3 regions of the Citrobacter sp. MNAZ 1397 genome follow, and region 2 is predicted to be linked to each of the others. Evidence: predicted binding sites of a transcription regulator. Region 2 holds the regulator's gene; each other region holds the start of a gene.
The links. Region 2 encodes PurR, which represses purine synthesis genes. Its sites were predicted from a motif close to CANGCAAACGTTTGCNTG; they were not measured.
Positions count from the first base shown of each region.

Region 1: gcvT (glycine cleavage system aminomethyltransferase GcvT) is a predicted target of PurR. The motif match lies at 1,940-1,957, and genes of this name have one in related genera.
Region 3: purL (phosphoribosylformylglycinamidine synthase) is a predicted target of PurR. The motif match lies at 1,443-1,460, and genes of this name have one in related genera.

Region 1 is NZ_JAKIVH010000004.1:32,414-35,694, forward strand. Features, by position in the region: gene gcvP (aminomethyl-transferring glycine dehydrogenase) at 1-216, opposite strand, end outside; gene gcvH (glycine cleavage system protein GcvH) at 341-730, opposite strand; gene gcvT (glycine cleavage system aminomethyltransferase GcvT) at 756-1,850, opposite strand; gene ubiI (FAD-dependent 2-octaprenylphenol hydroxylase) at 2,272-3,281, opposite strand, start outside.
Region 2 is NZ_JAKIVH010000001.1:1,048,392-1,051,672, reverse strand. Features, by position in the region: gene L2097_RS04830 (MFS transporter) at 1-166, opposite strand, end outside; gene cydH (cytochrome bd-I oxidase subunit CydH) at 333-422, opposite strand; gene purR (HTH-type transcriptional repressor PurR) at 721-1,746, shown strand; gene punR (DNA-binding transcriptional activator PunR) at 1,763-2,674, opposite strand; gene punC (purine nucleoside transporter PunC) at 2,787-3,281, shown strand, end outside.
Region 3 is NZ_JAKIVH010000001.1:42,746-46,026, reverse strand. Features, by position in the region: gene purL (phosphoribosylformylglycinamidine synthase) at 1-1,368, opposite strand, end outside; gene mltF (membrane-bound lytic murein transglycosylase MltF) at 1,625-3,184, shown strand; partial or broken gene tadA (tRNA adenosine(34) deaminase TadA) at 3,177-3,281, opposite strand, start outside.

The DNA.
Region 1 (3,281 bases), on a different contig from region 2:
TTTTAGCTCCGCCAGCGCGGCATATTCAGTCGTGGCTTCACCCACCTGCGGCGGCGTGGCGAGCTGGATATCTTTCGGCACGATCTGCGCAATCAGTGCATTTAATGAATCCGCGCCAACCGTTTTCAGCATCTCCTGCTGTTGCTGAGCATCCGGCCCAATGTGACGTTCAATGAAAGCGCCACGGTTTTCAAGCTGGCTTAAAGTCTGTGTCATGAGCGATGGTTCCTGAAACGTGCGGTGAATATAAGTTCCCTCTCCCTCCGGGAGAGGGTTAGGGTGAGGGGAAGCTTGGCACCCTCACCCCTGCCCTCTCCCAAAGGGAGAGGGGGATTAACAATTACTCGTCTTCTAACAGTGCTTCGTATTCTGTCGCACTCAGCAGCGCATCAACTTCTGCTTCATCACTGGCTTTGATTTTGAAAATCCAGCCTTCGCCATAAGGCTCGCTGTTAACCTGCTCCGGCGCATCGCCCAGAGTCTCGTTGACAGCAACGATTTCACCGCTGATCGGGGCATAAATATCGGAAGCCGCTTTTACTGATTCGGCGACGGCGCAATCATCGCCAGCAGCAACGGTTGCGCCCACTTCTGGCAGGTCAACAAACACCATGTCACCCAACAATTCCTGCGCATGTTCAGTGATACCGACGGTGTAGGTGCCATCCGCTTCTTTACGCAGCCACTCGTGTTCTTTGCTGTATTTCAATTCTGCAGGTACGTTGCTCATCACTAACTCTCCAAATAAGAATGAATCACGCGACGGCTTTGCCAGCGCGTACAAAAATAGGTTTCGTCACTTTTACCGGCATTTCACGGTTACGGATCTGAACGATTGCCGTATCGCCAATGCCCGCAGGCACACGCGCCAGTGCAATACTGTAGCCCAGCGTCGGGGAGAAAGTGCCGCTGGTGATCACGCCTTCTTGCGCGTTACCGTGGACATCGGTGAACCGCACCGGCAATTCGTTACGCAGCACACCTTTCTCTGTCATGATCAGACCGACCAGGTGTTCGGTACCTTTCTCACGTTGTAACTCGAGCGCTTCGCGGCCAATAAAATTACGCTCCGCTGGTTCCCAGGCAATGGTCCAGCCCATATTGGCTGCGAGCGGCGAAACGCCCTCATCCATCTCCTGACCGTACAAGTTCATGCCCGCTTCAAGACGCAGCGTATCGCGCGCGCCGAGGCCACAAGGCCTGACGCCTGCTTTCACCAGTTTTTGCCAGAAATCCGCAGCCTGTTCGTTCGGCAGCGCGATTTCATAACCCGCTTCGCCGGTATAGCCTGTGGTCGCGATAAACAGATCACCAGATTCAACGCCAAAGAACGGCTTCATGCCTTCTACTGCCTGACGCTGTTCGTCCGTGAAAAGGGTAGCGGCTTTGGCCTGCGCGTTTGGCCCCTGAACCGCAATCAACGACAGATCGTCACGAACGGTGATGTCAATGGCAAAAGGTTCAGCGTGTTGGGTAATCCAGGAGAGGTCTTTTTCGCGGGTGGCGGAGTTTACAACGAGGCGGAAGAAATCGTCGGTGAAGTAGTAGACGATGAGGTCATCAATGACGCCGCCCGACGCATTCAGCATTCCGGAGTATAGCGCCTTGCCGGGTTTGGTGAGCTTCGCTACGTCATTTGCCAGCAGATAGCGCAAGAATTCCCGGGTACGGCTGCCGCGTAAATCGACAATTGTCATGTGCGACACATCAAACATGCCCGCATCAGTACGTACCGCGTGGTGTTCATCAATTTGCGAGCCGTAATGCAACGGCATCATCCAGCCATGGAAATCCACCATGCGTGCGCCGCACAGCGTGTGTTGTTCATATAAAGGAGTCTGCTGGGCCATCTTTTCCTCGTCGAGTAAGCGGGGCTTTCACGTTTTCAGCGGCGAAAAATTCACCGCATGACAAGACGCCGACTCCGATCCCGGTCGCCGACGCAAACGTTCACTTTCGCCTGAACTTATCACCGAAAGGGGCACTTAACCATAAGAGAAAATGGGTCATCACATTAGCTTATGACCATTTTTAGCAAAACCCCCTACAGAATATTAAACCAGTGCTGAGCGCAAAATGGCGCATAAAGAATCACTCCGGTCGGGAAACTATCGCATTAAGCGATATTTACCACTACAAAAGAGATAATTTTCCCGACAGAGAAAAAACAAGAGATGAGAAAAACTAATCTGAAAAATGAGGTGAAATTAGAATTTTTCAAATGAGGAAGGGTCTCCCTTCCCGCCGGGGGGAAGGGAAAGTGTGACGCAGTTAACGCAACCACTGTGGGAGGTCATTCAGCCCCATCGCCTGGCGAAGCAACTGAGGTTTAACCCCTGGCAATGTATCCGCCAGTTTCAGTCCAATGTCACGGAACAGCTTTTTCGCCGGGTGGGTACCGGAAAACAATTCGCGGAAACCCTGCATTCCGGCCAGCATCAGTGCGGCACTGTGTTTACGGCTGCGTTCGTAACGACGCAGATACATATGCTGACCAATATCTTTGCCCTGACCGTGCAGCCGCTTGAGTTCACTCACCAGTTCGGCCGCATCCATAAAGCCCAGGTTAACGCCCTGCCCGGCAAGGGGATGAATGGTGTGCGCCGCGTCGCCCATCAATGCCAGGCGATGCCCGGCAAAATGACGCGCGTAGCGTCCGGTCAGCGGATAAACCTGCCGCTCGCTTTCCACACGGCACAACCCAAGGCGGTTATCAAACGCAACGCACAGCGCCTGATTGAATGCCTCTGCGTCTGCCTGCTGCATTTGCTCTGCCCGTTCAGGCGGCAGCGACCAGACAATGGAACACAAGTGCGGGTCGGCCAACGGCAGAAACGCAAGGATGCTTTCATCGTGGAAAACCTGCCGCGCGATAGCCTGATGTGGCTCATCGGTACGGATAGTCGCCACCAGCGCATGATGGTTGTAGTCCCAGAAGGTCAGCGGGATATCGGCTTTGTTGCGTAACCATGAGTTGGCGCCATCAGCACCGACGACCAGTCGGGCGGTAAGCATGCCGCCATCCTTGAGGGTAAGAAACGCTTCGTTTTCACCCCAGGCCACCTGCTGCAGCTCCGCTGGGGCAAGGATTGACACATCCGAACACTGATGGGCTTTGTTCCACAACGCCTGATGGATAACGCTGTTTTCAATAATATGACCGAGATGGCTATAACCCATGCTCTGATCGTCAAAAGCAATCCGGCCAAAGCTGTCTTTATCCCACACTTCCATGCCGTGATAACAGCTGGCGCGATGGGCAACAATCGACGACCAGACGC
Region 2 (3,281 bases):
CAACCATGACGCCAATGGCATAGGCGCTAATAAGCATACCCGCTGCCGGGATCGAGACATCCACGCCCTGGGCGATAACGGGGAGTAACCCCATGGGTGAAAATTCGGTCGTACCGATGCCGAAAGCGCCAATCGCCAGGGCAAGCAGTGGGAAATTGATCTTCATAAATAGACTCCGGAATTGCCGTGTCGACGCGCGACACCGTCACAGAAGTCAAAAGTATGACATTAATCACAAAAAACAGAAGTTAGCGAAATGGGAAAAGACTATTGCCAATTTGATGACAATCGGGGAGAGAGACGGGGGAAAGAGGGCTCTCCCCCGGGATAAATCAATGCAGTGCGGCAGTCAGTCCGCCAGCAACAATCAGAGCAAGTACAATTACGGTAGTTACTAAAGAAAACTTCAGGTCGGTGCTCATCAATTTTTCTCCTTATTAATTCCCACACAAAAAGTGATGTAACGCATTTTTGCACAAATAAACGTAAAAATCTTGCAGGATTTAGAGTGATACACGTTTTAGCACTTCCCCTTTTGGCCAAGATCAGACAAAATTCGACGCTAAATTTATTAGCGTACCGGCCATTGACTCCCCTCCTGACGTCCAGTGTCTTTTTCCCGGCGTATTGCAATCCCTTCTATGGGTACAGGGTGATGGAAGGCAAACGTTTACCTTATGTATTATCAGGAGTTTACGATATGGTCTGGAGTAAGATCTGATGGCAACGATTAAAGACGTAGCGAAGCGAGCAAACGTTTCCACCACAACCGTATCACATGTAATTAACAAGACGCGTTTCGTTGCAGAAGAGACGCGTAACGCGGTCTGGGCAGCGATTAAAGAGTTACACTACTCTCCCAGCGCGGTTGCCCGCAGTTTGAAAGTTAATCACACCAAATCTATTGGCTTGCTGGCGACCAGTAGCGAAGCGGCTTATTTCGCCGAGATCATTGAAGCAGTCGAGAAAAATTGTTTCCAGAAAGGCTACACCCTTATTCTCGGCAATGCCTGGAACAACCTGGAAAAACAGCGCGCCTATCTGTCCATGATGGCGCAAAAACGTGTCGATGGCCTGCTGGTCATGTGTTCTGAATATCCGGAATCGCTACTCAGCATGCTGGAAGAGTATCGCCACATTCCTATGGTGGTAATGGACTGGGGTGAAGCAAAAGCCGATTTTACCGATACGGTAATCGATAACGCCTTTGCCGGCGGCTATATGGCTGGTCGTTACCTGATTGAACGGGGCCATCGCGAGATTGGCGTTATCCCTGGGCCATTAGAGCGCAACACGGGCGCGGGTCGTCTTAGCGGCTTTATGAAAGCGATGGAAGAGGCCCACATCACCGTACCGGAAAGCTGGATTGTGCAGGGTGATTTTGAGCCGGAGTCTGGCTATCGTGCAATGCAACAGATATTGACCCAGTCTTCTCGCCCGACCGCGGTATTCTGCGGTGGTGACATTATGGCGATGGGCGCGTTGTGCGCGGCCGATGAAATGGGTCTGCGCGTGCCGCAGGATATTTCGGTGATCGGTTATGATAATGTGCGCAATTCACGTTTCTTTACCCCTTCACTGACGACTATCCACCAACCGAAAGACTCGCTGGGTGAAACCGCGTTTAACATGCTGTTGGACCGCATAGTAAACAAGCGTGAAGAGTCGCAGTCTATTGAAGTGCATCCACGCCTGATTGAACGCCGCTCGGTTGCCGACGGTCCTTTCCGCGACTATCGCCGTTGATCCTGCCGGGAGCAGTTCATTCCTGCTCCCGCAGCCATTCCCTGTTCAGCGTTTCGCTGTCGCCCAGATAATCCAGTAACCAGCTCAGCGCCGGTGAAGCGTCATTCTGCTGCCAGGTCAGACAACAGGCGGCGTCCGGGAAAGGATTTTCGAGTGCCAGCGCAACCCACTCACCGCGATCAATCCACGGTCGGGCGAAATGCGCAGGCACCATCCCGATACACAGCCCGGCAGACAAGCAGGCCGCAGATGATTCCCAGTCAGGCGCGACGACCCGCTTCTGATTATCCAAAAGCCAGGTGATGCGTTTAGGCAGCGAACGGGAGGTATCTTCGCGTACCAGAGATGGCCAGTTCCGTAACGTATCATCACTGAGCGGCGATGCCATCGCCGCCAGCGGATGATGGCGAGCGACCACGCATTTCCAGCTCAACATGCCCATATCGCGAAAGGTATAACGACCCCCGACCGGGATCGCCTGGGTTGCGCCGATAGCCAGTTCAACACGTCCATCGGCCAGGGCATCCCACACACCGTTAAACACCTCCTGGGAAACCAGCAGTTCGACATCGCTAAAATGGCGATAGAAATCGACAATCATCTGCCGCGTACGTTCCGGTTTAACGATGTTATCAACGGCGATGGATAACTGCCCCCGCCAGCCGTTGGCAATTTGCTGACACTGTTGACGGGTGATCTGCATTTTTTTGATAACAGAACGACCCTCTTTCAAAAACCACACGCCAGCGGGCGTCAATTCGACATCCCGATGACGTCGTTCAAACAACGGCACCGCCAGCCACTCTTCAAGTTGACGTACGGTATAGCTGACCGCAGAAGGCACACGATGTAACTCCTGCGCCGCACCGCTAAAGCTGCCATTTCGGGCCACGGCATCAACCACTTCAAGGGAATATTCTGACCACATAATCTGCCTGCAAAAATTTTGAAACCACCGGACAAATATTAGCGTTTCACAAGCTGACTTGCACTCCTTAGACTCTGGAGCCCTGTTTACCTGCCACAAAAAGAGATCTGCCATGCAACCTGGAAAAGGATTTTTAGTCTGGCTCGCGGGCTTAAGCGTACTGGGCTTTCTGGCCACCGATATGTACCTGCCGGCGTTCGCCGACATTCAGCAAGATTTAAATACGTCTGCCGCCGCGGTCAGCGCGACGCTGAGCCTGTTCCTTGCCGGCTTTGCCGTTGCCCAACTGGTATGGGGTCCGCTGTCGGATCGCTATGGTCGTAAACCTGTTTTGCTCAGCGGACTGGCCATTTTCGCCGTCGGCTGCCTCGGCATGCTGTGGGTGCAGAACGCAGTATGGTTGCTGGTGCTGCGTTTTATCCAGGCCGTCGGCGTTTGTGCGGCTGCCGTGACCTGGCAGGCACTGGTGACGGATCATTATCCGGCGCAGCGAACAAATCGCATTTTTGCCACTATCATGCCGCTGGTGGGTTTATCTCCTGCCCTCGCGCCTCTGCTTGGCAGCTGGATTCTGGCGCACTTCTCCTGGCAGGCAATCTTCGCCACA
Region 3 (3,281 bases), 1.0 Mb from region 2:
CATAGAGGAGGCAGCGCCACCGCCCAGGCCGATGTTCATCGCCGGGCCGCCAAGGACAATCAGTTTCGCGCCAACGGTGATCTCGCCTTTTTGTACGTGATCGGCACGAATGTTGCCGATACCACCTGCCAGCATGATCGGTTTGTGGTAGCCACGCAGCTCTTCACCGTTGTGGCTGTTCACTTTCTCTTCGTAGGTACGGAAATAACCGGTCAGCGCCGGACGGCCGAATTCGTTGTTAAATGCCGCGCCACCCAGCGGACCTTCGGTCATGATATCCAGCGCGGAAACAATACGCTCCGGCTTACCGAAATCTTCTTCCCAGGGCTGTTCAAAGCCCGGAATACGCAGGTTAGAAACGGAGAAGCCTACCAGACCCGCTTTTGGCTTCGCGCCGCGCCCGGTCGCCCCTTCATCACGAATCTCACCACCGGAACCCGTTGCCGCGCCCGGCCACGGCGAAATCGCCGTCGGGTGGTTGTGGGTTTCCACTTTCATCAGAATGTGCGCCGCTTCCTGGTGGAAGTCATAGCGCCCCGTCTCGTGGTCAGCGAAGAAACGCCCGACCTCAGAGCCTTCCATCACCGCGGCGTTGTCTTTATAGGCAGACAGCACATAGTCCGGCGTTTTCTCGAAGGTATTTTTAATCATTTTGAACAGCGATTTTGGCTGCTGTTCGCCGTCAATCACCCAGTCGGCGTTGAAGATTTTATGACGGCAGTGTTCAGAGTTCGCCTGAGCAAACATATAAAGTTCGATATCATTCGGGTTACGGCCAAGGCGGCTAAACGCATCCTGAAGATAATCAATTTCGTCTTCCGCCAGTGCCAGACCGAGACGCACGTTAGCGTCGATCAGCGCCTGACGCCCTTCACCCAGCAGATCCACACTTTGCACCGGCGCAGGCTGATGATGCTCAAACAGACGTGCCGCATCCGCTTCGGCGGTAAATACGGTCTCCATCATGCGGTCATGCAGCTCAGCCGCCACGCTTGTCCATTGCGCTTCGGTCAGCGTCGGAGCGTCAACGTAGTACGCTACACCGCGCTCCAGGCGATTGATTTTGCCAAGGTCGCAGTTATGCGCGATATCCGTTGCTTTAGAAGACCAGGGAGAGATGGTGCCAGGACGGGGCGTAACGAGAAGTAATTTTCCGGACGGGGTATGGCTGCTTAAGTTCGGACCATATTTCAGCAGGCGTTGCAGCCGCGTGAGCTCTTCCTCGTTCAGCCGATCCTTCACATCGGCAAAATGGACATACTCAGCGTAAATATTGCTCACCGGGAGCCGGGCTGCCTGAAAACGCGCCAGCAGTTTGTTGATACGAAATGCGGACAGTGCAGGCGAACCACGCAGAATTTCCATCATAAGTCTCTCGTCTTCGAAGCTTTAAGTGTGCATCAGGGGGAAAACGGGCGTCATTATAGAGAATCCTGAGCGGTGACGAAACCGTTTGCGTCGAAATAAAATCATGTGTGCCATTTAGCAGTAAAACGTAGCGGCTTCGCTAATTAGTTGCCAACTGGCGTTTTGTTGCGCAAAATGCCGCTCAACGACCGATAAACATCCTTGTATTCATGGCGGCTATTTATTGAGGCATCGCACGGCGCAGAGAATTAACTAATTGAAAAAATTTAAGATTAATTATCTGCTTATCGGCATCGTCACCCTGCTGCTGGCAGCGGCCCTGTGGCCTTCTATCCCCTGGTTCGGCAAAGCCGACAACCGCGTTGCGGCCATCAAGGCGCGGGGCGAACTTCGCATAAGCACTATTGCGTCCCCTTTGACGTATGCCAGTATAGATAATAAGCCTTACGGGCTTGATTACGAGCTCGCCCAACAGTTCGCCAGCTATCTCGGCGTTAAACTGAAAGTGACCGTACGCCAGAATATCAGCCAGATTTTTGACGACCTCGATCACGGCAATGCCGATATGCTGGCTGCCGGCCTTGTCTATAACAACGAGCGCCTCAAAAACTACCAGCCGGGCCCGGTTTACTACTGGGTATCGCAGCAACTGGTTTACCGCGTCGGTAGTTACCGCCCACGCAGCCTGGCCACCGTCAATGACAGCCAACTCACCATCGCGCCCGGACATGTGGCGATCAACGATTTGCGCGAACTTAAAGAGAAGAAGTTCCCGGATCTGAGCTGGAAGGTGGACGACAAGGCCGGCACCAACAATCTGCTTGAAGAGGTGGTGGACGGCAAACTCAGCTATACCGTAGCCGATTCGGTCGCTGTGAGTCTGTTCCAGCGCGTTCACCCGGAACTGGCCGTTGCCCTCGATATCAGCGATGAACAGCCGGTTACCTGGTTCAGCCGCCGCGACGACGACAATACGCTGTCGGCGGCCATGCTCGACTTCTTCAATAACATTAACGAAGACGGGACGCTGGCACGACTGGAAGAGAAATACCTCGGCCATGGCGATGATTTTGATTACGTCGACACGCGCACCTTCTTACGCGCAGTGGACAGCGTTCTGCCCGATCTCCAGCCGCTGTTTACGAAATATGCGCAGGATATTGACTGGCGCCTGCTGGCCGCGATTTCATACCAGGAATCCCATTGGGATACACAGGCGACCTCCCCCACCGGCGTACGCGGTCTGATGATGCTGACCCGCAATACCGCACAAAGTCTCGGCCTGAGCGACCGCACGGATGCCGAGCAAAGTATCAGCGGCGGTGCGCGCTATCTGCAGGACATGATGGATAAAGTACCGGAGAGTGTCCCGCAGGACGAACGTATCTGGTTTGCGCTGGCTGCTTACAACATGGGTTATGCGCACATGCTGGACGCCCGTTCGCTCACGGTGAAAACAAAAGGCAACCCGGATAGCTGGGCAGATGTAAAGCAGCGCTTGCCGTTGCTGAGTCAGAAGCCCTATTACAGCAAACTCACCTATGGCTATGCGCGTGGGCATGAAGCTTATGCTTACGTGGAAAACATACGTAAATACGAAATCAGCCTGGTAGGCTATTTGCTGGAAAAAGAGAAAGAGGCGGCGAAGAAATCACAGCTGGCGCAGGGGTATCCGGCGGTGGCGACGGACGAATTTAATCGTGCGCCTTACGGTATCATGCCCTTTAGTTCCTTTACGCCAGGCGAGGCCTTCCCCCGCAATCCGCTGACGGTGCCGGATAAACTGGTGGTGCAGGTGCCCGGCGCGGCTAAATAAGCGGCTCAGCCCCTTTTTTCTGAGCCTTTTTCTCCAGCCGACGCTGACGGAAAAAATCGCTTAGCATCCCGGCGCACTCATCGCGTAAAACCCCTTC